DNA from 3 places in the Mesorhizobium sp. CO1-1-7 genome. Region 1 is predicted to be linked to each of the others. Evidence: predicted binding sites of a transcription regulator. Region 1 holds the regulator's gene; each other region holds the start of a gene.
The links. Region 1 encodes LexA, which represses DNA repair genes until DNA is damaged. Its sites were predicted from a motif close to TGTTCNNNNTGTGTTCNG; they were not measured.
Positions count from the first base shown of each region.

Region 2: the regulator LexA is predicted to act here: its motif matches at 4,536-4,553, upstream of parE (DNA topoisomerase IV subunit B).
Region 3: the regulator LexA is predicted to act here: its motif matches at 2,520-2,537, upstream of LB516_RS27365 (YifB family Mg chelatase-like AAA ATPase).

Region 1 covers NZ_JAIUHA010000003.1:31,008-40,647, reverse strand. Annotated here, with positions in the region: gene gltX (glutamate--tRNA ligase) at 1-441, opposite strand, end outside; gene LB516_RS06790 (ComEC/Rec2 family competence protein) at 545-2,998, shown strand; gene lexA (transcriptional repressor LexA) at 2,992-3,735, opposite strand; gene LB516_RS06780 (GntR family transcriptional regulator) at 4,146-4,919, opposite strand; gene LB516_RS06775 (ABC transporter substrate-binding protein) at 5,069-6,055, shown strand; gene LB516_RS06770 (ABC transporter ATP-binding protein) at 6,114-6,893, shown strand; gene LB516_RS06765 (ABC transporter permease) at 6,899-7,822, shown strand; gene kynU (kynureninase) at 7,871-9,118, shown strand; gene kynA (tryptophan 2,3-dioxygenase) at 9,184-9,640, opposite strand, start outside.
Region 2 covers NZ_JAIUHA010000003.1:257,224-266,863, reverse strand. Annotated here, with positions in the region: gene LB516_RS07860 (DUF2336 domain-containing protein) at 1-298, shown strand, start outside; gene LB516_RS07855 (FUSC family protein) at 295-2,364, opposite strand; gene parE (DNA topoisomerase IV subunit B) at 2,409-4,466, opposite strand; gene cpaB (Flp pilus assembly protein CpaB) at 4,704-5,630, shown strand; gene LB516_RS07840 (type II and III secretion system protein family protein) at 5,661-7,106, shown strand; gene LB516_RS07835 (hypothetical protein) at 7,110-7,379, shown strand; gene LB516_RS07830 (CpaE family protein) at 7,413-8,621, shown strand; gene LB516_RS07825 (CpaF family protein) at 8,618-9,640, shown strand, end outside.
Region 3 covers NZ_JAIUHA010000015.1:44,497-54,136, forward strand. Annotated here, with positions in the region: gene LB516_RS27355 (malate synthase G) at 1-81, shown strand, start outside; gene LB516_RS27360 (class I SAM-dependent methyltransferase) at 257-874, shown strand; gene LB516_RS27365 (YifB family Mg chelatase-like AAA ATPase) at 900-2,432, opposite strand; gene gshB (glutathione synthase) at 2,787-3,728, opposite strand; gene LB516_RS27375 (glycosyltransferase family 2 protein) at 3,948-5,183, shown strand; gene LB516_RS27380 (GtrA family protein) at 5,180-7,411, shown strand; gene LB516_RS27385 (putative bifunctional diguanylate cyclase/phosphodiesterase) at 7,621-8,970, shown strand; gene LB516_RS27390 (SDR family NAD(P)-dependent oxidoreductase) at 9,140-9,640, shown strand, end outside.

The sequences.
Region 1 (9,640 bases):
TGCCTTGATGCGGATGGCGCCCTTGACGCCGGACGGCGCCTCCGAGGGGTCGCGGTCACGCCAATGGCCGTTATAGCGTGGCGGCAGGCCCTTGGCGCGTGCAGCCTCGCGCATTGCCTCCAGCTCGGCTGAAGTCTCGTAGCTGTAATAGGCCTTGCCCAGGCGCACCAGCTCCTCGGCCACCTCGCGATGGCGCGGCGCGCGCTCGAATTGGGAGACCGCGTCACCGTCCCACGAAAGGCCAAGCCAGGTCAGGCCATCGAGAATGGCCGATGTGGCCGCATCGGTCGAACGCTCGCGATCGGTGTCCTCGATGCGCAGCAGCATCGTGCCGCCGGTATGCTTTGCATAGAGCCAGTTGAAGAGCGCCGTGCGCGCGCCGCCGATGTGCAGATAGCCGGTCGGCGAGGGGGCAAAACGGGTGATGACCTTGTCGGGCATGGAACTCTCGGAAAACGTCTGAAGCTGGGTGCAGAGCGTGCGGACTTTCGCGCGTTGCGCGTTCATGTAGCATAGGACGTCGAGGGTGCAAGGGGCAGACCCGATGACTGGACGAGGCCGGGGCTCGGATCGGGGCGAGGATGCCGCTATCGGCGTCAGCGAGCGATCCCTGTTTGCGGCGCCTGCGACGATCCCACTGCCATCTCCGCTCGTGGCTGCACCCGAGACCAGGTCGCTGCAGGCAGGTGGGCAGGCGCCGGCGCCGGCTCCTGCCGCGGGCAGGATCGTGCGCGTGCGCCGGCAAATCGGCCTGGTATCCTTGCCTCGCCTGCGCCATGGCGTGACCCGGGCGGCGGAGCTCGAACTCGACCGAGGCATCGCGTTCCTGCTGGTGCCGGTCTGTCTGGCCGTTGGGGCGATCGCCTATTTCTCGCTGGCGTCCGAGCCCGACTTTGCAAAGCCCGCCGCGGTCGTGGTGCTGATGGCGGTCTGTGCCTTCGTCTCGCGTTCCTGGCCCAAAACCCATCTGTGTCTCATGGCAGTGCTGTTGTGCGCGCTGGGCCTGCTCGCGGCGAAGGTCGAAACATGGCGAGCCGGAACCCGGATGCTGGGTTCGGAAATCTCCACGCAACTGACCGGCCGCGTGGTCTCGATCGAGGAGATGGAGAGCGGCCGCATCCGGCTGACCATGGACGTGACTTCGACCGCCCGGCCGAAACTGCGCTATGCGCCGGAAAGGGTCCGGCTTTCCGCACGCAAGATACCGCCGGGAATGACCGCCGGCTCGCTCATCACAGGCTACGCCAAACTGTTGCCGCCGACCGGCCCGGTGCGGCCGGACAGCTACGACTTCTCTTTTGACAGCTATTTCGCCGGCATCGGCGGCAGCGGCTTCTTTCTCGGCAATCCAACGGTTGTTTCCGCCGACGACGGTGAGATGCCGCTATCGGCTCGCCTTTTTTCAGGCATCGAAAATGCCCGCGAAGCCATCGCCGACCACATCAGGGGCAGCGTCGGCGGCGCTGAAGGCGAGATCGCGGCGGCGCTGATCGTCGGCGTGCGCGCCGGCATACCCGATGAAATCAATGAAGCGATGCGGCGTACCGGCATCTATCACATCATCTCTATTTCGGGACTGCATATGGCGCTTGTGGCCGGCACCATCATGGGTCTGCTGCGTGGTGCCTTCGCGCTGTTTCCAGACTTTTCCGCGCGCCGGCCGGTGAAGAAATACGCGGCCGCCGCCGCACTGTTCTCGATCGCGGCCTATCTCATCATTTCCGGTGTCGTCGTTGCCGCCGAACGCAGCTTCATCATGCTGGCGGTGATGCTGATTGCCGTCTTCTTCGATCGCGCTGCGCTGACCATGCGCAATCTGGGGATCTCGGCGATCGCCGTCATCCTGGTCTCGCCTCACGAGGTCGTCGGCCCGAGCTTTCAGATGTCGTTCGCCGCGACCGCGGCCCTGGTTGGCGCTTATGCCGGCTGGGCCGATCACCGTGCGGGAAAGACGCGGCCACCGCCGCCAAAGCGATCGCTGCCCGGGTTCCTGACGCGAAAATTCCTGCTGGCGACAGGTGGACTGGCCATGACGTCCATTATCGCCGGCAGCGCCACGGCACTGTTTGCCATCTGGCATTTCCAGCGGGTATCGCCGCTCAGCCTGTTCGCCAATCTGGCCGTGATGCCTATCGTATCGGTCGTGATGTTCCTGGCCGTCGCCAGCGCGCTGTTGATGCCATTCGGATTGGATTGGCCGGCTCTCTACCTCATGGGCAAGGGCCTGACAGCAATGATCGCCGTGTCTGCGTGGATATCGGAGCGCTCTCCGGTCGATGGAGTCGGGCTGATTTCGCAGCAATCCGTGCTGCTGGTCACCGTCGCGCTGGTTATCGCGACGATGGCGACGACATGGCTGCGGCTCGCGGCGCTGCCATTCGCGCTCGCCGGCCTGTTGACTGTGTCGCACACACGCGCGCCCGATGTGCTGATCTCGGAAGATGCGCGGCTGGTCGCGCTGCCGATCGGCAATGGCGAACTGGCCGTCAACCGGGAACGTCCGAACGAATTCGCAACCGACAACTGGAAGCGCGCCCTGATCTCCGAAACAATCGTCAAACCGGAAATGTTCGACACGACAGACAGGCAATTCGATGTTGCCAGTCCCACCGACCTGCCGCCGGGATCGCCCTTCTACTGCCGCGAAGGCCTGTGCCTTGCCAGGCACCCTTCCGGCGCGATCATTGCCTATGTCGAGGACCGCAAGACCACCTGGAAAGCCTGCGCTTTCGCCGACCTGATCATCGTCAATGACGCAACCGCCTATGACGCCTGCCACAATCCACTGGTTCTCGTCGTCACCAAACGGCAGCTCGCCCGCAAGGGAACCGCTGCCGTCTTCTTCAATCCCCAGTCGGCCACGACCCGGGCCGCGATCGCATTCGCCGTCGACGGACCATACCGGCCCTGGCACGAACAGCGAAAATTCTCACGCGAGGCGAGGGGGCTGCCGCCGTACAAAAAACCCGACAAGCCCGATGACAAGCCGGTTCAGTAGCGCCTGATCAACCCGACCAGCTTGCCTTGTACCTTGACCCTGTCCGGCCCGAAAATGCGCGTTTCGTAGGCTGGATTGGCGGCCTCGAGCGCGATCGAAGCGCCTTTGCGGCGGAACCGCTTCAGTGTCGCTTCCTCTTCGTCGACCAGTGCCACGATAATTTCGCCCGGGCTTGCCGTGTCGGCATTGCGGATAATGACCGTGTCTCCATCGAAGATACCAGCCTCGATCATCGAGTCGCCCTTGACCTCCAACGCATAGTGCTCGCCGCCCATGATCATGTCCGGCGGCACCGAGATCGAATGCGTCTGATGCTGGATGGCATCGATCGGCACACCGGCGGCGATACGGCCCATGACCGGGATGGACACGGCTGAAACCGCGTCGTCGTCGTTGCCGGCCGCGGGCAGGCGCGAAGGCGCAGCGGCCGGCCTGATCTGGCGTCCGAGACTGCCTTGGCCAAGGCTGCCTTGGATGACGCTTGGCGAGAACTTCTTTGCCGCATTGAGGCCCGGCGCGATCGAGTCCGGCAGCCGCAGCACTTCCAGCGCGCGCGCCCGATTGGGTAGCCGGCGAATGAAGCCGCGCTCCTCCAGGGCCGTGATCAGGCGATGGATCCCCGACTTGGAGGCAAGATCGAGTGCTTCCTTCATCTCGTCGAAGGAAGGCGGTATCCCGCTTTCCTTGAGCCGTTCGTGGATGAACATCAGCAGTTCATGTTGCTTGCGTGTCAGCATGGCGGCCCCCAAGACATTGAACGAAAGGTTGAACCAGAATCGAAAAAACAAACCCAGAACAAACACTATCTGTTCCAGTTGTGTTCTGCAACCGTTTAAAGTTTAATGAATTTGTTAAGGGGTCTGAAGTTTTTTGCCCGCGACGGCGGGCGGCAACCAGTCCTTTCCGCCGTCGGCAGGCGCATTGAAATCGTTTTGGTTAATGGCCTGTGGCCCATCCGCCGACGAGGCTTTGGCATCAGTTAGTTGGAAGGCTTCTCCTCGGAGGGACGTATAATTCGCGGAGCCATTATTCGCGGAACGAAACGAAACCAAAATGCCAACGATTGGTAGCTTCGGGCGGCCATGGATCGGGGCGTTCGGCGCACTCCGGCCAGCGCGTTCGAATAGGCGTCGCGGAAGCGCTGAAGTTATCCCGAACCCGCCTTCAAGCTGCCGGCGCGAGCGGCGTATCTGGTAGCGCCGCTGTCTTCGCTGTGGACATAGACGTGCAGTGTGTAGCCGATATGCGCCGTCATCAGCGCCTTGGCCCGCTCGACGTCACGGTCGAGCGCCGCTTCCATGATCGCGGTATGGTGTTCGATCGCAATCGCTTCGCGTAGCGCTTCGATTGCCTCTTCATAGCCATCCTTGAGGCCGGCCGCGGCCCGCAGTGTCGGCGCCAGACCAAGAAAGCGATGATGCCGGCGCAGCTGATCCGAGATCGTCGAGCGGAACCGCAACAGCCAGTCGCATGTGGCGGCGCTCAGCAGCGCCGCATGGAAAGCCTCGTGGTTCTCGTCCCATCTGTCGACGGCCGCGTCCGAGGGATCGTCGACCGCCGTCTTGCAACGCGAGAGCCGGTAGTGGGCGGTGACCACGGCATCCTCCCACTCCCTGCCGCCTTTTTCCATCGATTCGAGGAACAGGGGTATCTCGACCACCATCCTGGCGCGTGCCAGATCCTCCAGCTCGGCCCGCGACACCGGAGCCACGGCAAAACCACGATTGCTGATCGCGGTGACCAGGCGTTCGGCCTCGAGCCGCGACAGGGCTTCGCGCAACGGTGTCCAGCCGACGCCATAGGTGCCGCGCAGCGCACTCAGTTTGAGCGGGGCGCCCGGCATGAGGCGCGTGGTCAGGATGTCGCGCCGCAACAGCTGATAGGCGGCTTCCGTTTTTGTGGAACTTGTTTCATCCAGCATCGTGATCAATCCGTCGTCTGGCGAAAGTATATATGATACCGGGTCCTAGCAACAATTATATATAATGTTTGACACAGACCGGCGGACTGACCATGATCGCCGTAGTAGCCGCGTTTCCGAGCGGCCCTGATCAAATCTGGGAGGAAATGATGTTGAAGTCGAAATCCGCTTGGTTGTCGGGTTTGGCCCTGGCGGGCGCATTGATGGTCGGCGCCGGCAGTGCCGCGGCCGATCAGATCCGTATCGGCATTGCCAATTTCGGCGAGCATCCGCAATTGAACGCCGCCATAGCCGGCTTCAAGAAGGCGCTGACGGACAATGGCTTCGTCGAGGGCAAGGACGTCGTCTACACGGAGAGCCACACCAATTTCGATGCATCGCTGGTGCCGCAGATGATCGCCAAGCTGCAGGCCGAGCAACCCAAGCTGATCTACACCATCACCACGCCGGTCTCACAGATCGCCAAGAAAGCGCTCGCCGGTTCCGGCATTCCGATCGTTTTTGCCGCGGTCACCGATCCGGTGGCGGCCAAGCTGGTGCCGTCATGGGACGCCGGAGACGAAGGCATGACCGGCGCCAGCGATCTGCAGGACGTCGCCGCGGTGATGGCCTTCACCAAGAAGCTGCTGCCGAACGCCAAGCGCTTCGGCGTGCCTTATAATCCCGGTGAGGCCAATGACGTTGCCTTGGTCGAAAAGCTCAAGGCGGCGGCACCGGCCGCGGGCTTCGAGGTGGTGGAGGTCGGCATCGACAACGTCAATGACATCCAGCAACGCATTGCTTCGCTCGCCGGCAAGGCCGACGTGATCTACGGCCCGGCCTCGAACCTGATCCAGCCGGCGATCGCCGCTGTCTCCGCGGCCGCCCGCCAGGCCGGTATCCCGGTCGTCAACTCCGATGACAGTGCGGTCCGTAACGGCACCGTGCCGGCGAGCTTCGCGGTCAATTACACGCAGGTCGGCGTCAACGCCGGCAACATCGCCGCCGAGATCCTCAAGGGCAAGGATCCCAAGACGATCGCGCCGTCGCGCCCGGCCTACAAGGACCACATGGCAACGATCTCGCGCAAGGCGATGGCCGCGTTCGGCATCGAGATACCGGCTTCAATGGCCGATTGCGGCTGCATCGTCGACTAACATCGGAACTGCTGGGGTGACGGCGTCGGCGCCGTCATCCCGAGGTCAGGGAGAAACGATGCTCGAGATTCGATCCGCGCGCAAAGTGTTCTACAAGGGCCAGGCCGACGAGAAGGTCGCGCTGGACGGTCTCAGCCTGTCCTTGGCCACCGGAGAGTTCGGCATCGTCATCGGCTCCAACGGGGCCGGCAAGAGCAGCATGCTCAACGCCATTTCCGGCGCCCTGATCCTCGATTCCGGCCAGATCCTGATCAACGGCGCCGACGTGACTGCAATGCCGGTGCACAAGCGCGCCGCGAAACTGGCGCGCGTGTTCCAGGACCCGATGCGCGGCACCGCCGCCAGCATGACGGTTGCGGAAAACATGCTGCTGGCCGATTTGCGCAGCCAAAAGCGCACCTTGCGCCCGGGGCTGAACACCACCCGGCTTGCATCCTACAGGGAACGCCTGTCGATCCTGGGTCTCGGTCTGGAAAATCGTCTCGACACGCGCGTCGACCTGCTCTCGGGCGGGCAGCGGCAATCCTTGTCGCTGATCATGGCGGTCGGTGGATCGCCGGACTTGCTGCTGCTCGACGAGCATACCGCGGCCCTCGACCCGCGCACGGCCGAAATCGTCATGCAAGCGACGGTTCGCGCCGTCAACGCGCTGAAACTGACGACTTTGATGGTGACCCACAACATGCAGCACGCCGTCGACCATGGCAGCCGGGTGATCATGCTCGATGCGGGCCGGGTGCTCCTGGAAGTTGCCGGGCAGGAGAAGGCGAGGGTCACGGTTATCGATCTGATCGGCCATTTCTCGGTCAAGACCGATCGCATGTTGCTGGCGAGCTGATCATCATGGGTTTTGTTGGGGACGTTCTCACCAGCTTCGTCGCGATCATGCCGGTCACCCTGGCGCAAAGCCTGATCCTGGCCTTTGTCGTGCTCGGGATCATGATCCCGTTTCGCATGCTGAATTTTCCCGATCTCACCAGCGAAGGCGCCTTTCCGCTGGGCGGCTGCGTCTGCGGCGTTCTCCTTGCCGCCGGCGCATCGCCGCTGATGGGCATTGCTGCCGCCCTTGTCGCTGGCTTCGCGGCGGGCTGCTGCACCGCCTTCATCCATCTGCGCTTCCGCATCCACACGCTGCTTGCGGGCATCCTGATGATGACGATGCTCTACAGCATCAACCTTCGCATTATGGGCAAGTCCAACCTGTCCGTCTTCGGTTCGCCCTCGGTGTTCGACTGGGTGCCGTTCGCGCGGCCGGGTTTCCCCGCCAGCAAGATTGTCGTCGCGGGTCTCCTCGCGCTTGCCGCCTTCATGCTGCTCTACATGTTCTTCAGGACCGAGAAGGGGACTGCCGTGCGCGCCGTGGGCGCCAATCCTGACATGGCCGAGGCGCAAGGCATCAATGTCTGGGCCGCGACCATAGGCGGTGTCGGGCTGGCCAGCGCTTTTTCGGCGTCAAGCGGTGCGCTGATGGTGCAGTCGCAAGGCTTCGCCGACGTCAATATGGGCCTGGGAATTCTCATCAACGGCCTTGCCGCGCTGATGATCGGCGAAGCCGTCGTCGGCAAGCAGACGGTGTGGCGGCAATTGCTGGCGCCCTTCGCCGGCGCGATCATCTACTACCAGCTGGTGTCGTTCTGCCTTGCGGCCGGCATGCCGCCGCCTGACCTGAAGCTTGCCACGGGCCTGTTCGTGCTGGCCATGCTTGCCTTGCCCAGCCTCAAGCGCAGCCGGGGGTCCGCACCGGTTCGCGAAGCGATTCGTGAGTAACCCGGCGTGAATGACCAAGGCGTGAATAACCAGGGAATGTCACAAATGATGCCTACGACGCTCGATCTCGCAGCCGTCGATGCCATGGATGCGGCGGACCCGCTGCGTGCCATGCGCGACCGGTTCATCTTGCCGGAAGGCGTGATCTACCTCGACGGCAATTCACTCGGCGCCGCGGCACCCGCCGTCTTCGACGAGCTGCGGAAAGCCGCGACCCAGGAGTGGGCGCAGGATTTGATCCGTGCCTGGAACACCGCCGGCTGGTTCGACATGCCGGTCGCGCTCGGCGACCAACTGGGGCGGCTGATAGGCGCGGCGACCGGCCAGACGGTGGTCTGCGATACGACCTCGATCAACATCTACAAGGTGCTGCATGCCGCACTCGGCATGCGGCCGGACCGCTCGGTCATCGTCGCCGAGGGCGACAGCTTTCCAACCGATCTCTACATGGCCGAAGGCGTGGCCTCGACGCGCCCCGGCACGGTGTTGCGGCTTGAGGGCGTTGATGCGCCGACCATTGAGGAGCTGATCGACGAGCGCGTTGCGGTCATCCTGGTCAACCACGTCAACTACAAGTCCGGCCAGCTGCGCGACATGGCGGCACTGACATGCAAGGCCCATCAGGTCGGAGCGCTGATCGTCTGGGATCTCTGCCACACCGCCGGCGCGCTGCCTGTCGAGCTCGACAGCGCCAATGCCGATTTCGCCATCGGCTGCACCTACAAATATCTCAATGGCGGCCCGGGCGCGCCAGCCTTCATCTACGCCGCCGAGCGTCATCACGATAAAGTCCAGCAGCCGCTCAGCGGTTGGTGGGGCCATGCGCGGCCCTTCGCCTTCGAGCAGGGTTATGCGGCCGGCAGCGGTATCCGCCGGTTCCTGTGCGGCACGCAGCCGGTGTTATCGATGCGGGCGCTGAAGGGGGCGCTGGATATCTGGGACGATGTCGACATGGCGACGGTGCGCAAGAAGAGCATCGCGCTCACCGACCTGTTCATCCAGCTCGTCGAGACCAGATGCGGCGCCTACGGCCTGGAGCTGGAAAGCCCGCGCGACGGCAATCAGCGTGGCAGCCAGGTGTCCTTCCTCCATCCCAACGGTTACCAGGTGATGCGGGCCTTGATCGAGCGCGGTGTGATCGGCGATTTCCGTGCGCCGTCGACGATCCGCTTCGGCTTCACCCCGCTCTATGTCGGCTACGCCGATGTATGGCAGGCGGTCGAGGTCCTGGAAGATATCCTGCGCACTGGCGCCTGGCAGGATGCACGCTTCGCGGTCAAGACGGCGGTGACCTGAAGCCGGCGCGAAGCCGGGAAAAATGTGACGCGGTTTCCGTCCAAAACCGTGCCAAAACAAAGAGTTCAGAGCCGGGTGCGAACCATCCACAGTTCCGGAAACAGGACGACCTCGAGCATCTTCTTGAGATAGGAGGCACCCGACGTGCCGCCGGTGCCGCGCTTCAGGCCGATGATGCGCTCGACGGTGGTGACGTGGTTGAAGCGCCAGCGGCGGAAATAGTCCTCGAAGTCGACCAGCTTCTCGGCCAGTTCATAAAACATCCAGTAACGCTGCGGATCGCGGTACACCGTCTGCCAGGCGACCAGGACTTCTTCGTTCCCGGTCCGCGTCTCGCGCCAATCCGTGCGCTTTGCGTCCACCCCGATGTCGAAGCCATTGCGGGCCAGAAGCAGCAGCGCTTCATCGTAGAGCGACGGCTCGGCCAGGATCGCCTCCAGCTTCTGGCTGAGGTCCGGCCGGTGCTTGTGCGGCCCGAGCATGGCGAGGTTGCGGTTACCGGCCATGAACTCGATGGCGCGA
Region 2 (9,640 bases), 230 kb from region 1:
CGAACCACGGGTGAGGGCGCTGCTGGCCGGCGGGCACGACGTGGCCCTGCAGGCGCTGTTCCGCAGTGCCGGCATGGCTGCCGCCACGCATGCCGTCATCCTGCGCGCCCTGAAGATCTGGCGCGAGGTCGCCAACGGCAAGCGCGTTGCTGGCGTGCAGGAAGTCAGTTGGCTGATGCTCAAGGAATTGGGCGGGCAATCCGCCGAAGGCGATCTTGCCGCATTGGTCAAATCGATCCACCTGGACGCCCTGCGTGAGAACGCACGCGGCCATGCACTGGCGATCGCCGCGGCTTAGGTTTTCTCCCTCGCGAAGAAATCCGGGAAATCTTCCATCGCCGCGGCGATGATGCGCAGGGACGCCGCGATCTGCAGCATGTCGCCGGTGGCGTTTCGCTGGGCGATGCCTGCCGCATACTGCCGGGCGACGGCAATGGTCGCTGTTTGCGGATCCCCAGGGGCACGGAAAAGCAGCTCGCGCGCCAGTCCCCTCAGGAAGGTGGCGATTGAAAGCGTCGTTTCCGATGGAAGAGCATGGTTTTGGCTGGCCGTGCGCAGCCGCAGGATTTCCAGGCCGACCGTGACGGAAGCGACGCCGCCGCCCAGCACCGCCTCGCCCTTGCTGCCGGAATTCTGCACCAGCGGCATCAACTGATTGACCCGGTCGTAAGCGAGGCTCTCGAAGGCCGAGCGCCTCGGCACGCGCTCATGCAGGCATAGCCGCGCCAGATCCTCCCGCATGGCCCGCACGATGCGGTCGGCCGCGAGCCATGGATCGGCCGGCAATACCACGATGAAGACGCCGATGGCCAAGAGGATGCCGACCAGGATCGATGCCGAGCCGGCGAAGAAGGGGCCGGGATCGTAGGTCATCGCCTGATGTGGGCTGAGAAAGGCCAGGAAGTTGATGGCGAAGGCCGTCGCCACGCCGACATAGCGCGGATTGGCCATGGCGAGTGCCGCCGGCACCATGATGGGCACGACGAACAGCATGAACCAGCCGAAGCCGGGCAGAGCAGGGAGCGCAACCTGGCCGACGAGAAAGGCAAAAGGCAAAGCGAGCAGCGTTCCCTTGAAGAACCCCCAGGATACCTGCACGGGGTCGGGGCGAGCGGCAAACAGGCTCGACACGACGGCAACGAGGATGACGGTGCCGGCCGCCTCCGACCACTTCGTCGTCAGCCAGAAAGCCGCCACCAGCAGCGTGGCAACGGCCGCGCGGATGGCGTTGCGCGCTGCACCGGGATAGTCGCGATGCACCACCAGGGCCGGCTGCTGGCTGCCGGGACCTGGACGGCGCGTGACCGGCGCGCGCAAGGCGTCGAGGCCACGCAGCACCTGTTTCAGCGCCTCGGCGAAATCGGCCGCTATGGTAAGGCGGGTAATGGTGCCGACCCTGTCCTCACCCGGCTCTATCGAGGCGTCGGGCATTTGCCTGGCCCTGATCGAGATCGCGTCGAGCCGCGCCACCCAGGATGAGGTATCGTCCAGCGCTCCCGGCTTGGCTGCCAGTTCGCTGACAAGGGCCTGCAGTTCCGAGCGCACCGGGATGAGGGCGGCGTTTTTGGGAGCGGCATGCGAATAGAGTGCGCGCGCCGCCGAAAGTGCCGAAAGCAGTTGTCCGATAGTGCGCCGCACCGGATGCGCGCGCGGCGCGAAGCTCGGCGCTTCGAGCCTGGCATAGGCGCGCATCTCGCCAAGCGTCTGGGTATCGGCGACAAGCTTCCGGTGCAGGCCGATCAGCGTTGCCCGGTCGCCGCCTGAAAACGCACCGCCGGCATAGGTGGCGAGGTCGAGAATGCAGCGTTTCAGCCGCGAGACGATGGCGTCGCTGGCCAGTTTTGGCAGGATCAGCCGGCTGGTGAGGCCGGCGCAGACGATGCCGAGCACGATCTCGGCACAACGCGCGACCGCGAGGTCTACGACCAGATGCGGTTGTCCGAAAGCGGGCAGGCCGATGATCATTGCGGTGTAGCCTGCAAGAGCCGCGCCATAGGCTTCGGGATTGCGCAGCAGCGACGAGACGAAGGTGCAAATGCCAATCCAGACAGCAAGCACCGTCACCAGAATCCACGGGCCGGTGCCGAATGCCGTGGTGATGCCGATTGCCGCGACACCGCCGGCCAGCGTGCCGAGCAGGCGGTAGAAGCCTTTCGCCAGCACCATGCCGGCAACCGGCTGGGCGACGATGAACACCGTCATCATCGCCCATTGCGGATGGTCGAGCTTCAGCGCGTAAGCGGCCAGCAATGCGATCATGCCGGCCGAAACGGTGCGCAGCGCGAAAATCCAGTCCGAGCGTGTCGGTTGCGTCAGCCCGGCCAGGCTCGTCTCGAAATAGGTTTTCAGCCGCGCCCAGGTCACATGCTGGTCTCCATGTCAGGAACGCAAGCTAAACGCGCCAGCGGCTAGATATCCAGCACTTCCGTCTCGGCGAATTCGGCGCGTTCCTGGATGAAGCGGAAGCGGGCTTCGGGTTTGGTGCCCATCAGCTCGTCGACCCTGTCCTTGGTGGCGGAATCGATTTCGTTCACATCGACCCTGAGCAAGGTGCGCTTCCTTGGATCCATGGTGGTTTCCTTGAGCTGCGCGGCCATCATTTCGCCCAGGCCCTTGAAGCGGCCAAGCTCGACCTTGCCGCGCCCGGTGAATTCGGTGCGCAGAAGCTCGTCCTTGTGGGCGTCGTCGCGGGCATAGGCGACCTTGCCGCCTTGCCTGATCGAGTAAAGCGGCGGCACCGCCAGATAGAGATGGCCGCCGCGCACCAGCGCCGGCATCTCCTGGTAGAAGAAGGTGATCAGCAGCGAAGCGATGTGTGCGCCGTCGACGTCGGCGTCGGTCATGATGATGACGCGGTCGTAGCGCAAATCCTCGTCACGGTATTTTGACCGCGTGCCGCAGCCGAGCGCCTGGATCAGGTCCGATATCTGCTGGTTGGCGGCCAGCTTGTCATTGCCGGCGCTGGCGACGTTGAGGATTTTTCCGCGCAGCGGCAAGACGGCCTGGCTGGCACGATCGCGCGCCTGCTTGGCCGAGCCGCCGGCGGAATCGCCTTCGACGATGAAGAGTTCGGCACCCGCCGCCGCGTTCTGCGTGCAGTCGGCGAGCTTGCCCGGCAAGCGCAGCTTGCGCACCGCGCTCTTGCGCGACACTTCCTTTTCCTGGCGGCGGCGCACCCGTTCGTCGGCGCGCGCGATCACCCAGTCGAGCAGCTTCGAGGCTTCCTGCGGATTGTCGGCCAGCCAATGGTCGAATGGGTCGCGGATCGCGGTCTCGACGATGCGTATCGCTTCGATCGTCGCCAGCCTGTCCTTGGTCTGGCCGACGAATTCCGGCTCGCGGATGAACACCGACAGCATGCCGGCGGCCGAAATCATGACGTCTTCCGAGGTGACGATCGAGGCGCGCTTGTTGCCGACGAGGTCGGCATAGGCGCGCAGACCGCGCGTCAGCACGTTTCGGAAGCCGGCTTCGTGGGTGCCGCCTTCACCGGTCGGGATGGTGTTGCAGTAGGAATTGATGAAGCCGTCGCCACCGAACCAGGTGACCGCCCATTCGAGCGAGCCATGGCCGCCTTGCTTGTCGCTCTTGCCGGCGAAGATTTCGCGCGTCACCTGGAAATCGTCGCCGAGCGACGCCTTCAGATAATCCTTGAGGCCGCCTGGGAAATGGAATTCCGCCTTGGCCGGTGTCTGATCCTTTTCCTTGATGAGGGAGGGATCGCAGGTCCAGCGGATCTCGACGCCGCCAAACAGGTACGCCTTCGAACGCGTCATGCGGTAGAGACGCGCCGGCTCGAAGGCCGCGCCCTTGCCGAAAATCTGCTCGTCGGGATGGAAGCGGATTTTTGTGCCGCGCCGGTTGTGGACTTCGCCGAGCTGCTCCAGTCCGGTCACCGGGACGCCGCGCGAAAAGCGCTGGCGATAGAGCTGGCGCCCACGTGCCACCTCGACCTCAAGATGATCCGACAGGGCGTTGACGACGGAGACGCCAACGCCGTGCAGGCCGCCTGATGTCTCGTAGACCTTGGAGTCGAACTTGCCGCCCGAATGCAGCGTCGTCATGATGACTTCGAGCGCCGGCTTCTTGAATTTTGGGTGCATGTCGACCGGAATGCCGCGGCCATTGTCGGTGACCGTGAGATGGCCGTCGGCGGAGAGTTCGACATCGATGAAGGTGGCGTGGCCGGCAACCGCTTCGTCCATCGAATTGTCGATGACCTCGGCGAACAGATGGTGCATCGCCTTGTCGTCGGTGCCGCCAATATACATGCCTGGCCGGCGGCGCACCGGCTCAAGGCCCTCAAGCACCTCGATGTCGGCGGCGCTGTAGCCCTCGGTGCCATCCTTGGTTGCGGCTGGACGCCTGGCGGCCGCCTGTACCAGCGGATCCGCCGGGCGCGCCGGCGTGCGAACCGGCTGCGGCTGTTTTTCCAGATTGCCGAAAAGATCGTTGTTGTCGTCCATGCCTGCCATAGAGTCCAAGCTGCGAATCACCCGTCGATACTGCCACGCTTTTCAGCGCCAAGCGACGGAGGTTCCTGTTACGTTCGGGGATTTAACTGCTCTTACCCTAAAACCATTCGATAACCAAGCGGGCGGAAATAGGTCAAATGCCGCCGCGCAATATTCCTGATTCTTTAACAATGCCGCCTAGCGTGAGCCCAACATAACAAGAAACGGCGGGCATCAGGGGTTTTCGGCGTGAGGGGCAAGGCCATAACGATGATCGGCATCGCCGCCGTTTTCGGCGCGATCTCGATCTTTGCCGCGGATTTCTGGGTCAAGAGCCAAGCGAAGGCCGATGCCCAGGAGAAAACGGCCTCGATCGCCGCTCCGGCCGCGCCCAGGATCGAGTTCAAGACCATCGTGGTGGCGAACGCGCCGTTGCGCTACGGCATGGAGCTCGACCGCGCCAAGCTCAGCGAAATCCCGTGGCCGCAGGATTCCCTTCCGCAGGGCGCCTTTGCCACCATCGATGGATTGCTCGGCGAAGGCGGCCGGGTCGCGCTGTCGCCGATCGAGATCAACGAGCCGGTGCTGCTCGCCAAGCTGTCGGGACCGAACGGCCGCGCGACGCTGTCCAACATGCTGACGCCCGGAATGCGGGCGGTCACCATCCGCACCGACGAGATCGCCGGCGTCGGTGGCTTCGTGACGCCGGGCGACCGGGTCGATGTCGTGCTGACGCGCGATGCCGGCGAAATCCAGGAAGTCGCCAAGAACGCGCAAGGGGCTGCCGGTTCGACCATCACCTCGGAGATCGTCGTTGCCGACGCCAAGGTGCTCAGCGTCGGGCAGGGCGCCGACGAGCGCCAGACGACGCCGCAGGTGGCCAATTCCGTGACCCTCGAGGTGACGAGCGACGGCGCACAGAAAGTGGCGCTTGCCCGCACCGTCGGAACGCTGTCGCTGTCGCTTCGCTCCGCCAGCGAAGGCGGCGATGGCAAGAACGGCGTCACCACCATCTCTTCCTTCGGCGGATCCGTCGCTTCCAAGACGCAGGCCGTGGCCGGCTCCTTGTTCGATGCCATAGCGAAGGAGCCGGAGAAGCCGAAATTCAAGACGATCATCGTGACGCGCGGCACGCAGGCCGAGGAATATCAGGTTCCAACGCGGGACCAGAAGTAAAGACCGGTGGGGACCGGGCGGGACGGGACAATGTTGATGCGTACCCTATATCGAATGACGGCTCGGTCGCGCTTGGTGCGCGCCCTGGCGATGGCGTTTACCCTGGCTGCGAGCGGCGTGCTTGCCTTGCCCGGAGCGGCGAAGGCGGACAACGACATCGTTTATGTCTCGTCGACCAAGAATGCGTCGATCAAGGTTGCCAAGGGCAAGCCCAAGACGATCATGACGAGCGCGGCCTTCTACCAGATCGTCATCGGTGATCCGGAGATCGCCAACGTCAACCCGCTGACCGACAAATCCTTCTATGTGCTGGGCAACAATCTCGGCACCACCGGCATTGCGCTGTTCGACCAGAACAAGCAGCTCGTCGGCACCGTGGACATCGAGGTGACGCTCGACACCGACCAATTGGCGAACACTATCCGTGCCAGTGTGCCGGACGCCAAGATCAAGGTCGGCTCGGCCAACGGCCGTGTCGTGCTGTCGGGTGAGGCGGATGACGCGGTTGCAGCGGATAAGGCAAGCAAGATCGCCAGCCGCTTTTCCGGCAATGAGGAAGTGATCAACTCGGTCAATATCTCTTCGTCGCAGCAGGTTCAGCTCAATGTCCGGTTCGTCGAGATCAACCGCCAGGCAGGGCAGGACCTGGGCGCGAAATACAGCGCCAATTTCGCCTACGGCTTCGGCGGTCGCGACATTTCACTGGATCCGGGCACGGTCCCAGCGGCGGGGACCGGCGAGATCATCGGCCGACTGCTGTCGAACGGCGTCTCGATCGACATTGCCATCAAGGCGCTGGAAGAGCGCGGCCTTGCCCGTCGGCTGGCTGAGCCGAACCTGATCGCGCGTTCAGGGGAGACAGCGAGCTTCCTGGCCGGCGGCGAATTTCCGATCCCGGTTTCGGAGGACAACGGCAAGATTTCGGTCAGCTACAAGAAATATGGCGTTAGCCTGGATTTCAAGCCGACCGTACTCAAGGACGGGTTGGTCAGCCTCGACATCGCGCCGGAAGTCTCCTCGATCGATGCGTCGGCGTCCTACAATATCGGCAACATTTCCGTGCCCGGCTTCATCGTGCGCCGCGCCAAGACCTCGGTCGACCTGAAGAACGGCCAGAGCTTCATGATCGCCGGGCTTTTGCAGTCCCAGAACGACATTACCACGTCTCGCATTCCCGGCCTTGGCAAGATGCCGGTGCTTGGAGCGCTGTTTTCGTCGAAATCCTATCAGCGGCGCGAGACCGACCTGGTCATCATCGTCACGCCCTATCTGGTCAAGCCGGTCGATCCGTCGAAGAAAATGGCTGAGCCGACCGATGGCACGGAGCCAGCCAGCAATGTCGACTATTTCCTCAACAACACCGAGGAGGTGAAGGCGCCGGATACGGGCCGCGCGCTGGCGCTGGCCGACGGCAGTGCCGCACGGGCCGCTCCTGCCACCAAAGTCGGTCATTTCCTCGACCTGCCGAAGGACTGAGCCATGCGTCTGATCCTGAGATCGTGCATCGGCCTGCTTCTTGCCGGCCTGGCAAGCGGCTGCACCAGCGACGACTACGTGCGCAGCGAGGGGGTGACGTCCGGCGCCGGCGAGGCGCAGGCCGCCAACACCGTCATGCAGATGGTCGACCCGTGGAAGTACGGCGTCCAGAACACGAGACTTCTCGTGCCTGCCAAGCGTGGCAGTGCCGGACCCGTCACGCCCGATCAGGCGGCCGGTGCCAAGGCAGCGCAAACGACCACCGACAACTGATCCAGACGGCGATCGACCTCACAGGCGGCGAGAATGGCAAACAGCACCAAGAAAATCCTGCTCGTATCGACAGACCGGACCTTCGCGCAGGACACGAAGACGGCCTTCGCCGCCTCCGAGATCATCCAGCTCATGACGGTGGAGAAGAACGTCACCGAGCTGCGCGGCGAGGTCCAGGAGGCCGAGTTCGGCGTTGTCATCGTCGACATGGATGCAGCGAAACTCGAGGAGATCGAGTCCCTGCAGCGCGTCATGCGCCGGCTCGAGGGCAAGGCACCGGTGGTCGTGGCCACCCAGGAGTTCAACGCCGCGGCCGTGCGCATCCTGGTGCAGCTCAAGGTCGCCGATTTCCTGGTCAAGCCGATCACCACCGCAGACCTCGTGCGTTCGGTCGTGCGGGCTCTGCAGGGACCCGGGCGCGAGGAAAACACCGAGTCGCAGATCTATACCTTCATGCCCGCCGCCGGCGGCGTCGGCACCACGACACTGGCACTGCAGACCGCGTTCCAGCTGCATCATTCGGTGACGCGCGGCGCCTCGACCTGCGTGGTCGACCTCAATTTCCAGCAAGGTGCCTGCGCCGAATATCTCGATCTCGAGCCGCGTTTCGACATCACCGAAATCGAGAACCAGCCTGAGCGCCTCGACCGGCAACTGCTCGATGTGATGCTGTCCAAGCACGCCAGCGGACTGTGTGTGCTGGCGGCGCCGACGCATCCGGCCGAAATGCGCTCATTCAAGACCGATGTCGTGGTGCGCATGCTGGACCTCGTTTCGGCCTATTTCGACAATGTCGTCATCGACATGCCGCGCACCTGGTTTCCGTGGACGGAAACGGTACTGCTCGGTTCCAACAAGCTTTACATCGTTGCCGAAATGACGGTGCCGTGCCTGCGCCATACGCAGCGGCTGATCCAGGCCGTCTACGAGACCGCCGGCAAGGAAGTGAAGCCGAACGTGATCGTCAACCGTTTCGAGCAGAAGATGTTCGACAACGGCATCAAGCAGGCGGACGTCCAGGAAATCCTTGGCGAGCATTTTGTCGGCGGGATCGCCAACAACTACCGGCTGGTGCGCGAGGCGGTCGACCGCGGCGTGCCGCTGCACGAGATCGATCCCAATGCCAATGTCGTCAACGACCTGAAGAAGATCATCCTTCCGGAAGAGGCGGTGGCAACCGCGGGCAAGTCGAAGTCGCTGTTCGGCTTCGGCAGGGGCCTCTTGAAAAGGAAAGCTGGATGACCAGCCGTTTTTCCACCCTGCAGAATCGTGACGCGCGTCCGCGCCCGGCTGAATCGACGCCGGTCGCGCATCATGCAGTCGTCATCCCGACCAGCCGGAAGGCTTTGCCGGCGAAGGCGGAGGCGGCGCCGGCAAAGAATGCCAACAAGGTGCTCGATGCCCGCGTGCGCATCCACCGGATGCTGCTCGAGGAGATCAATCTCGTCGCGCTGGAGCGCTTGCCCAAGGAGGAGATGCGCCGGCAAGTGCATGATTTCGTATCGGAAAAGACCCGCCAGGAGCGGATGGCGATCAACACCGCCGAACTCGACGCGCTGGTTGACGACATCGTCGACGAGATGGTCGGCCTCGGCCCGCTCGAGCCGCTGCTCAAGGATCCCGATATCAACGATATCCTGATCAACGGCCATCAGAACTGCTTCGTCGAAAAGAAGGGCAAGCTGCAGCAGGTCCATATCCCGTTCAAGGACGAGGCGCATCTGCTCAGAATCGTCAACAAGATCGTGGCCGCCGTCGGCCGCCGCGTCGATGAATCGCAACCGATGGTCGACGCTCGCATGCTGGACGGCTCGCGGTTCAACGCAGCCATCCGCCCGGTGGCCGTCGACGGCCCGCTGGTGTCGATCCGCAAGTTCTCCAAGAACAAGCTTGGCCTGCACAGGCTGGTCGAATTCGGCGCCATCACACAGAACATGGCCGAAGTGCTGGCCGCGGCCGTCCACGCCCGCAAGACGACGATCATTTCGGGCGGCACCGGCACAGGCAAGACGACGATGCTCAACGCGCTGTCGGCGTTCATTCCGGAAGACGAGCGGCTGATCACCATCGAGGACGCGGCGGAACTTCAATTGCAGCAGCCGCATGTCGCACGCATGGAGACGCGTCCCGCCAACATCGAAGGCCATGGCGAGCTCAAACAGCGCGACCTAGTCAAGAACGCGCTGCGCATGCGTCCCGACCGCGTCATCCTCGGCGAGTGCCGCGGCGAGGAAGCCTTCGACATGCTGCAGGCCATGAAC
Region 3 (9,640 bases), on a different contig from region 1:
AAGGGAACAAGCCAGCCCAACGGCTACACCGAGCCTGTGCTGCACAAGCGCAGGCTGGAGCTGAAGGCCCATCAAGGGTAGAACGGTGTCGCGTTGAAAGGGTTTGGAGCGACTGGATGTCGTCGGTTCGCGTCGGCGAAGACGGCGGCGTCAGCCCAGCGGCAATGTCGTGCCGAAGGCGGCAGGCTCTTATGGCTCGATACGGTTCCTTTGCTTTTTTCGGTTAGTGCTGGCTGGAAGGCTCGGGAGCATTGGCATGGCCACGATGGCGATCGAAAAGAAACTGTTGAATTCCGTCCATGACCGGGCGGTTTTCCAGCGCCGCGTGCGCATCCTGTCCGACCGGCTGGCCGACGAACTGGGCCCGGCCGGCACCGTTCTCGATCTCGGCTGCGGCGACGGCTCCATTGCCAAGGCGATCATGGAAAAAAAGCCGGGACTGACGTTTCGCGGCATCGACGTGCTGATCAGGCCGCAAACCCATATCCCGGTAGAACTGTTCGATGGCAGCACCATTCCCGCCGCGAATGGCTCCTATGACTGGGTGACGATTGTCGATGTGCTGCATCATGCCGACCACCCGGGCCATCTCGTGCGCGAGGCGGCCCGCGTGGCGCGCAAGGGCGTTGTCATCAAGGATCACCTGCGCGAAGGCTTCGCGGCCTACCAGACGCTTCGTTTCATGGATTGGGTGGGCAACAAGGGGCACAATGTGCGCCTGCCTTACAACTATCTCTCCAAGGCCGAGTGGGACGCCATTTTTGCCGCCGCGGGTATCACACCCCGCACCTGGCGTGAGAAGCTGTCGCTCTATCCGTTCCCGGCCAGCGTGTTTTTCGACCGTCGCCTGCATTTCATCGGGACCTTGCGATAGCTAACCGGAGCTGCGCGGAACGCGGCTACGCCGCCTGCGCCATACGCTCCGAACTCATGCGATAGGAAATCGCTTCGGCCAGATGGATGCGGCCGACACATTCGCTGGCGTCGAGGTCGGCGAGCGTGCGCGCCACTTTGAGCACCCGGTGGTAGGCCCGCGCCGAAAAGGCGAGTTTTTCGCTGGCATCCTTGAGCAGCGACAGGCCTGCGGCGTCCGGCATGGCGATCGTCTCGATGACGGCAGGAGAACAATGCGCGTTGGTGGTGGCGCTGTTGACGCCGAGCCGCTCGAAACGCTCGCGCTGGATGGTGCGGGCACGCGCCACGCGCGACGCCACGTCGGCGCTCTTTTCCGCTCGATCCGGCCGGATCAGGTCGCTGGCCGAGACCGCCGGCACTTCGATCCTGAGATCGATGCGGTCGAGCAGCGGACCTGAAATGCGCGCCTGGTAATCGGTGCGGCAACGATCGCCGCGCAGGCAGCGATAACCCGGTTCGCCGGCCATGCCGCAGCGGCACGGGTTCATCGCCGCCACCAGCTGGATGCGGGCCGGATAGGTGACGCGATGGTTGGCCCGTGCGATCATGCAGTCGCCGGTTTCAAGCGGCTGGCGCAGCGCATCGAGCGTCTGCGGCGTGAATTCGGGGAACTCGTCGAGGAACAGCACGCCGTGATGAGCGAGCGACACCTCGCCCGGCCGCGCGCGCAGGCCGCCGCCCACCATCGCCGCCATCGAGGCCGAATGGTGCGGGGCGCGGAACGGCCGCCGGTCGGTCAGCTTGCCTTCGCCGAGTTCGCCAGCCACCGAGGCGATCATCGAGACTTCGAGCAGTTCCTTCGGCGCCAGTGGCGGCAGGATCGACGGCAGGCGCTGCGCCAGCATCGATTTGCCTGAGCCTGGCGGACCGATCATCAGCAGATTGTGTCCGCCGGCGGCCGCCACTTCCAGCGCCCGCTTCGCCGTCTCCTGGCCCTTGATGTCGGCAAGGTCGGGCAGGTCGCGCGCCGCCGCGCGGATGCCGGCCTCCGGGCGCGACAGCACCTGTGTGCCGCGGAAATGATTGGCGATCGCAATCAGGCTGCGGGGCGCGAGAATGTCGAATTCCCGCCCCGCCCAGGCCGCTTCCGGCCCGCAAGCGAAGGGACAGATCAGCCCTTTGCCTTCGGCATTGGCGCCGATCGCCGCCGGCAAGGCACCGGCAACGGCGGTGATCGTACCGTCGAGCGACAGCTCGCCCAGCACGACATAGCCAGCCAGCATGTCGCCCGGAATGGCGCCAAGGGCTGCCATCAAGCCGAGCGCGATCGGCAGATCGTAGTGGCTGCCTTCCTTCGGCAGATCGGCGGGCGCCAGATTGACGGTCACCTTCTTCGACGGCATCGACAGGCCCGACGCATGCAATGCCGCCTGCACCCGCTCGCGGCTTTCCGCCACCGCCTTGTCTGGCAGGCCGACGATATGCATGTTGACCTTGCCGGGCGCGATCATCACCTGCACGTCGACCGGCACCGCCTCGATGCCCTGGAAAGCGACCGTACGAACCCGCGCCACCATTGTCTGCCCCCGATGCCGGCTCGCCCTTGCCCCTTAACGGCCGCGACCGACGTCAACGCAAGACAACCACAGATTTCAGCCCAGGGCAAGAACATTACAGGAACAAGTGAGGTGAGCGCATGGAGCGACTACTGGCTGGTGCATTCCGAAAGCCGCCGCAACACGCCTAAGATCAAGCTGTTCCGAGATTGGGTCCCAGACGGCTGACGTCAGGGAGAGCGCGAACAGCGCCGGCTCTGAGGCGCCACTCTTGATCAAATCGGGAACATTGGCGCAACCGGTAGCCGCACAGGTTGCGCGCCGGTTGTGCCCGGCTGCAAAAGCGGAACATGGTTAACACAAACTGAAAACAAATTATGTCCGCTTCCCCTCCACCACGTCCCAGAACAGGCTGGCGATGTCGGCGCCGCCGAAGCGCTTGACCTCGCGCACGCCGGTCGGCGAGGTGACGTTGATCTCGGTCATGTAGTCGCCGATGACGTCGATGCCGACCAGGATGAAGCCGCGCTCTTTCAGCGACGGCCCGATGCGGGCACAGATTTCGCGCTCGCGTGTCGTCAACTCGGTCTTCTCGGCGCGGCCGCCGACATGCATGTTGGAGCGGGAGTCGTGCTCGGCCGGCACCCGGTTGATGGCGCCGACCGGCTCGCCGTCGATCAGAATGATGCGTTTGTCGCCCTTGCGCACATCCTTCAGGTAACGCTGCACGATATAGGGCTCGCGAAACATCTGGCCGAACATTTCGAGCAGCGAGGCGAGATTGCGGTCGGCTTCAAGCATGTGGAAGATGCCGGCGCCGCCATTGCCGTAGAGCGGCTTGACGATGATGTCGCCGAATTCCTTGCGGAAGGCGGCGACTTCGAGCGGATCCTTGGTGATCAGCGTGTCCGGCATCAGGTCCGGGAACTCGGTGACGAAAATCTTTTCCGGGCTGTTGCGCACCCAGGCCGGGTCGTTGACGACCAGCGTCTTTGGATGGATGCGCTCGAGGATGTGGGTCGTGGTGATGTAGTTCATGTCGAAGGGCGGGTCCTGGCGCAGCAGGACGACGTCCATTTCGGACAAGTCGGTGCGCACCTTTTCGCCCAGCGAATAGTGGCTGCCCTTTTCGTCGCGCACCGTCATCTCCTCGACGCGGGCAAACACCTTGCCGTCGCGCATCGACAGCCGGTCGGGCGTGTAGTGGAACAGCTGGTGACCGCGCCGCTGCGCCTCCAGCGACAGGGCGAACGAGGTGTCGCCGGCGATCGACACGGTGGAGACATGGTCCATCTGGACGGCGATTTTCAACTTCATGGCAGGTCCCCAGCATAGTCGACGCAAGCGATATAAGCGTCGCGGCGCGTTCTGCCAATCGCGACGTTTTGAACATTGGGATCAGCAAGGCGCGTCTGCCGGTTGCAGACAAGACGAGGACTGACATCATCGCTTTCTTAAGCCTTGCCGTGCGACGGTAAGCTTCGAATGCAGCCGGCCGACCTGACGCAGCGCCGGGCACCCGATGGAACGACGATCATGAACGCGCTCACTGCCGTCCGCGCAGCCTCGACCCAGCAGCTCGAACTCACCATCCTGATGCCATGCCTCAACGAGGCCGAGACGCTCGCCGTCTGCATCGGCAAGGCCAAGGCCTTTCTCGACCAATCCGGCATAGCGGGCGAGGTGCTGATCGCAGACAATGGCAGCACCGACGGCTCGCGGGAGATCGCAGCGCAAGGCGGTGCTCGTGTCGTCCCGGTCGCGCAGAAGGGCTATGGCGCGGCGCTTCTGGGCGGCATCGCCGCCGCCAGGGGCCGCTTCATCATCATGGGCGACGCCGATGACAGCTATGATTTCGGTGCACTGGAGGCTTTCGTGACCCGGCTGCGCGGCGGCGCCGACCTGGTCATGGGCAACCGCTTCCAGGGCGGCATAGAGGCTGGCGCCATGCCGCCTCTGCATCGCTATCTCGGCAATCCGGTGCTGAGCTTCGTCGGCCGCCTGTTCTTCCGCATCAAGACCGGCGACTTCCACTGCGGCCTGCGCGGCTTCAACGCCGACAGCATCAGGAAGCTCGATCTGCAGACCACCGGGATGGAATTCGCCAGCGAAATGGTGGTGCGCAGCGCGCTTGCCGGGCTGCGCATCGAGGAAGTGCCGACCACGCTCAAGCCCGACGGCCGCAGCAGGCCGCCGCATCTCAGGACCTGGCGCGACGGCTGGCGGCATCTCAAATTCCTGCTGGTCTACAATCCGCGCTGGATGTTCTTCATTCCAGGGGCGGTGCTTTCCGGCCTCGGCACGCTGTTCGCGGCGCTGCTGGTGTTCGGCCCCTTGCGGGTGGTCGACAATCTTTCGCTCGATCTCAACACCTTCGTCGCCGCCTGTTTCATGATCGTCACCGGCATCCAGCTCATCACCTTCGGTGCCATTTCGCGATACTATGCCGAAATCACCGGCATCCTGCCGCCAAGCCGCGGGTCGGACTGGCTGACCAGGACCATCAGCACCGACCGTCTCGCCGCCAATGCCGGCATCTGCTTTGCCGCCGGCTTCCTGTTCTTCCTCTATGCCGTGGCGCGCTGGGCCCATCTCGGCTTCGGTCCGCTGAACGATTCCGAAATTCCGCGCATCGTCGTGCTGGGCTTGAGCCTGATCGTCATTTCGTTCCAGGTCTTCTTTTCGGCATTCCTGCTCGGTGTCCTGGAGATCCCTGTCAAGCGGCTGAAGGCCGGGCTGTCGCGGGAAGCGACGGCACGCGATCAGCAATGACCGACGTGCTGCCGGCGCTTGTCCAGGCGCGCCCGTTCCGCTTCATGGTGGTGGGCATCGGTGCGGCGGGATCGTTTTTCGCGCTCTCGTGGCTGCTGGTTTCGCTGGGCGTTCCGCCGTTCGCCGGCAGTGCCGTCGCTTATGCGACGGCGTTCGTCGTTGCCTATCGGGCGCAGCGGGGCTGGACGTTCGGTGCGGAACACGATCACAAGGTCGCGTTCCCGCGCTATCTTGCCCTGCAAGCCGGATGCGCCGCTTTTGCCGGCCTCGTCTCGCAGGTGGCGGTGACGCGTTTCGGCCTGTCGCCCGTCGCGATGTCGGCGCTGACGACGGTCGTGACAAGCACCATCAGTTATCTGGTTTCGAGGCTTTGGGTGTTTCCGGCGCGCGGCCACGGCTATCCCGGCAAAATGACCGCTGGACATGCCGCGATGCCTTCCAAGGTCACCGCCCGTCCCTCCTGGCGGGCGGACATGCTGGCGGCGCTGCTCGCGGCCCTGGTGCCGCTCACGGTCTTTGCCGTGACCGGATTTCCGCAACTGGCCAACCCGGCGGGCGACAATGACAGCCTGCTGCAACTGGTCGAGGTCCGCGATCTTCTGGCCGGCCAGGGCTGGTTCGACCTGCACCAGTACAGGATGGGACTGGACGGCGGCTTCGTCATGCATTGGTCGCGGCTGCTCGACGCGCCACTGGCCCTTGGCGTCCTTGCCGTATCGGCCCTGACGGGCAACGTCGCCCTGGCTGAACAGGTCGTGCAGGTGGCCTGGCCTGCCCTGCTGTTCTGGCTGGCGGTCTTCTTCATTATCCGCGCCGCGCGCGCTTTCGCCGGCGGCCACGCTGTCCTGCCCGCCGCCGTCGTCGGTGGCGCCGCGCTCTATTACCTCGGCATTTTCTCCCCAGGTTCGCTGGATCATCACAATGTGCAGCTGATGCTGATCCTGGCGAGCCTTGCCTTGCTGCTCGAGGCTCCCTTGCTGCGGCCGGCCGCCTTGCTTTCGGGCATCTGCGCCACGCTGAGCGTGGCCATCGGCATGGAAAGCGCTCCCTACGCCGGAACCCTTGGCGCCGCTGTCGCGCTGCTGTTCCTTGGCAATGGCGCTCGGGAAAGGCTGACCGCGAGGGACTTTGGCCTCAGCGTCGCCGCTGTTTCGGCTCTCGTCTTCGTCGCCACCGTCCCGGCATCCGCATGGACCCAGGCACAGTGCGACACATTTTCGATTGTGCAGTTCGCCGTCGCCGGACTTGCCGGCGCGGGGCTGGCGATCATCGCTTCATGGAAGGCCACCAGTGCCACCGTCGCCGGCCGCCTGGCCTCGCTCGGCCTGCTTGGGCTAGCCATTGCGGCTGTCGTGGTATTCCTGTTCCCGCAATGCCTGGCCTCGCCGTATGCCAACATCGATCCGCGCCTGAAGGAGATGTGGCTCAGCCATATCGACGAGGCGCAGCCGATTTTCCAGATCGTCACCGATGATCCGGCCAGGGCGGTGGCACGGTTTGCCACGCCGTTGGTGGCCATCATCCTGATGGCGCTCCGCGTCGGCCATGGCTGGCGTCGGCAGGACAGCCTTGTCGGCTCGCTGCTGGTTATGGCGTTCCTGGTCAGCGCCTGGGAAGTTCGCGGCTCGACCTTCTCCATCGCCTTCGCGGTGATCCCGCTTGCGGCATGGATCGCCTGCTGGCGGCAGCGTGCGCAAACCAGTCCGTCCAACAGCGCCGCACTCAGGATGGCCGCAGCCTGGCTGATCTCGGTAAATGCAATCTGGGCAGGCGCTGCCGGGGCGGCGTCGAGTGCTTTCCAAACCGACGCGGCTGCCACCGGTGCCAAGGCCGCAGACACGGCTTGCCTCGGCAAGGCATCGTTCGCGGCGCTCGGCCGGATGCCGGCCACAACCGTGCTTTCGCTCTCGAATCTTGGCTCGCCGATACTGGCCTTTACTGGTCACCGCGTGCTGGCCGGACTCTACCACCGCAACGTCGCCGGAAATCTGGTCGCGCTTGATGCCTTGCTGGGCTCGGATGCCGATGCCAGAACCGTTGTCGAAAGGCATCATGTCGGCCTTGTCGCACTCTGCCGTGGCAACGCGGAAAGCCGCCTGCTCATGGCCAGGGCACCGGACGGTTTCCTGGCCAGGTTGATGAGCGGGGACGTGCCGGACTGGCTGGAGCCGGTGGCGGAGACCAAGGGAAGACCCCTGGAACTGTATCGCGTCAAGCCAAACGGCTGAAAATTCAAGCGCTTGACGGATTTTGTAGCCGGCTTCACGAAGCTATCCGGCTTACGGTTTGGGCACGGCTCACGGCGAAAGCCGGACCCCGTTTTTCGGGATCATGCTCCGGCTACAAAAATCGGTCCGTGGGATACGTTTCCTAAAGGGTTTGCTGCCAGTCTGGAAATAAATTCCGACTACAAAAGCAGGGACGAACAGGGACACCGATGCAAACTCCGTTTGGCACCGGTCAGGCAAACAGGGAAAGCACGGATCTGGCGTTCACCGATCCGTTGACCGGGCTTGGCAATCATCGCCGCTTCTTCGACAAGGTCGACCGCCTGATCAGCGACCGTTCCGACGATCCCGCACCCTTCACCGTCGGCATTCTCGACCTCGATGGTTTCAAGCCGATCAACGACCTGTTCGGCCACAAGGCCGGCGACGACATCCTGATCCAGGTGGCGATGCGGCTGCGCGCCTCGATGGACGGCCATTCGACGGTCTGCCGCATCGGCGCCGACGAATTCGCCTTCCTCTACCCGCTGGTGTTCTCGGAGGAGGCGGCGGCGGAAAAATCCCGCATGCTGATCGAGATCCTGTCGGCGCCCTACGATGTCGGCGAACGCACCGCCAGGCTCTCGGCCTCGGTCGGCTGCTCATTGTTCTATTCCGGCGACGAGACCACCGAGATCCTCATCAACAAGGCCGAAACGGCGCTCTACCATGCCAAGCGTTCCGGCCGCGGCCGCGTCGTCGTCTACACCCGCGAGATGGAGGAGGCCGCCAAGCGCGTCACCCGCATCGAGCAGGCGCTGCGCCGCGCCGTCTCGGCCGGCGAGGTGGAGCCGCATTTCCAGCCGATCGTCGATCTCACCACGCGCCGCACCATCGGCTTCGAGACTCTGGCGCGCTGGACAGACCGCGACCTCGGCGCGGTGCCGCCGACCGTCTTCATCCCCATCGCCGAGGAGCGCGGCATCATCGGCCCGTTGTCGCAGCTCGTGCTGCGCAAGGCCACCGAGGCCGCCAGGAGCTGGCCGAAAGACCTGTTCCTGTCCTTCAACCTGTCGCCCTCGCAGCTCGTCGACCAGAACACCGGCCTGCACATACTGGCGATCCTTGACCGCACCGGCTTCGATCCGCGCCGGCTGGAGATCGAGATCACCGAAACCGGCCTGATGAACGACCCGGCTTCGGCGGCGCAGATCGTCGAGGATCTGCGCCGCGTCGGCATCCGTGTCTCGCTCGACGATTTCGGCACCGGCCAGTCCTCGCTCGGCCGCCTGCGCGAATTCCATTTCGACAAGCTCAAGATCGACCGCGCCTTCGTCTCCTCCATTCTCGACGACCGGCCGTCCGAACACATCATCCGCGCCATCCTCGCCATGTGCGAAGGGCTTGGCATGGACGTGGTCGCCGAAGGCATCGAAGAGGAGGCGCAGGCCGATCGCCTGGTCCAGTTCGGTTGCGCCGGCGGGCAGGGCTATCTGTTCGGCAAGCCGGCCGATGCCGACGCGACATTGGGCTACCTCCGTGATTCCTTCCGTGGCGCCTTGCGCGCCAAGGCGATCTGAGCGGCAGGTTTCGGCCCTGCCCGCGATGCGCCGATGCCGCCTGGCGGGGTCGAGCGCGGGCGCGATCGCCTTTTTGTCAGACATAAGCCCCGAAATCGGTCTTTTCGCCCTTGCCCGCCGGACGTGTCTGGCTAGGATGCGCGCCGGTTGACCCGGGAGACGAAAAATCATGATGCCATCGGCGCGTTTTGCCGACCTCGAAGGCGCTTCGGTGCTGATCACCGGCGGCGGCTCCGGCATCGGCGCGGCATTGACCGAAGGGTTCATGCGCCAGGGCGCCAAGGTCGCCTTCATCGACATCGCCGACAAGCCCAGCATCGCACTCGCCGACCGTATCGAGGAAGAGCTCGGCCGTCGGCCGCTCTATCTCAGGACCGATCTGCGCGATATCGAAGCACTGCGGGCGTCCGCCGCGAAGGCGGCCGAAGCGCATGGCGACGTCACCGTGCTGGTCAACAACGCCGCCTGGGACGAACGCCACGCCGTCGAAGACGTGACGGTGGAGTTCTGGGACAATAACCAGGCGATCAACCTGCGGCCGCATTTCTTCACCGCGCAGGCGGTGGCGCCGGGCATGAAGCGCGCCGGCGGCGGCTCAATCATCAATTTCACCTCGACGTCCTATCTGATCAATCATCCCGACCTGCCGGCCTACACCGCCGCCAAGGCC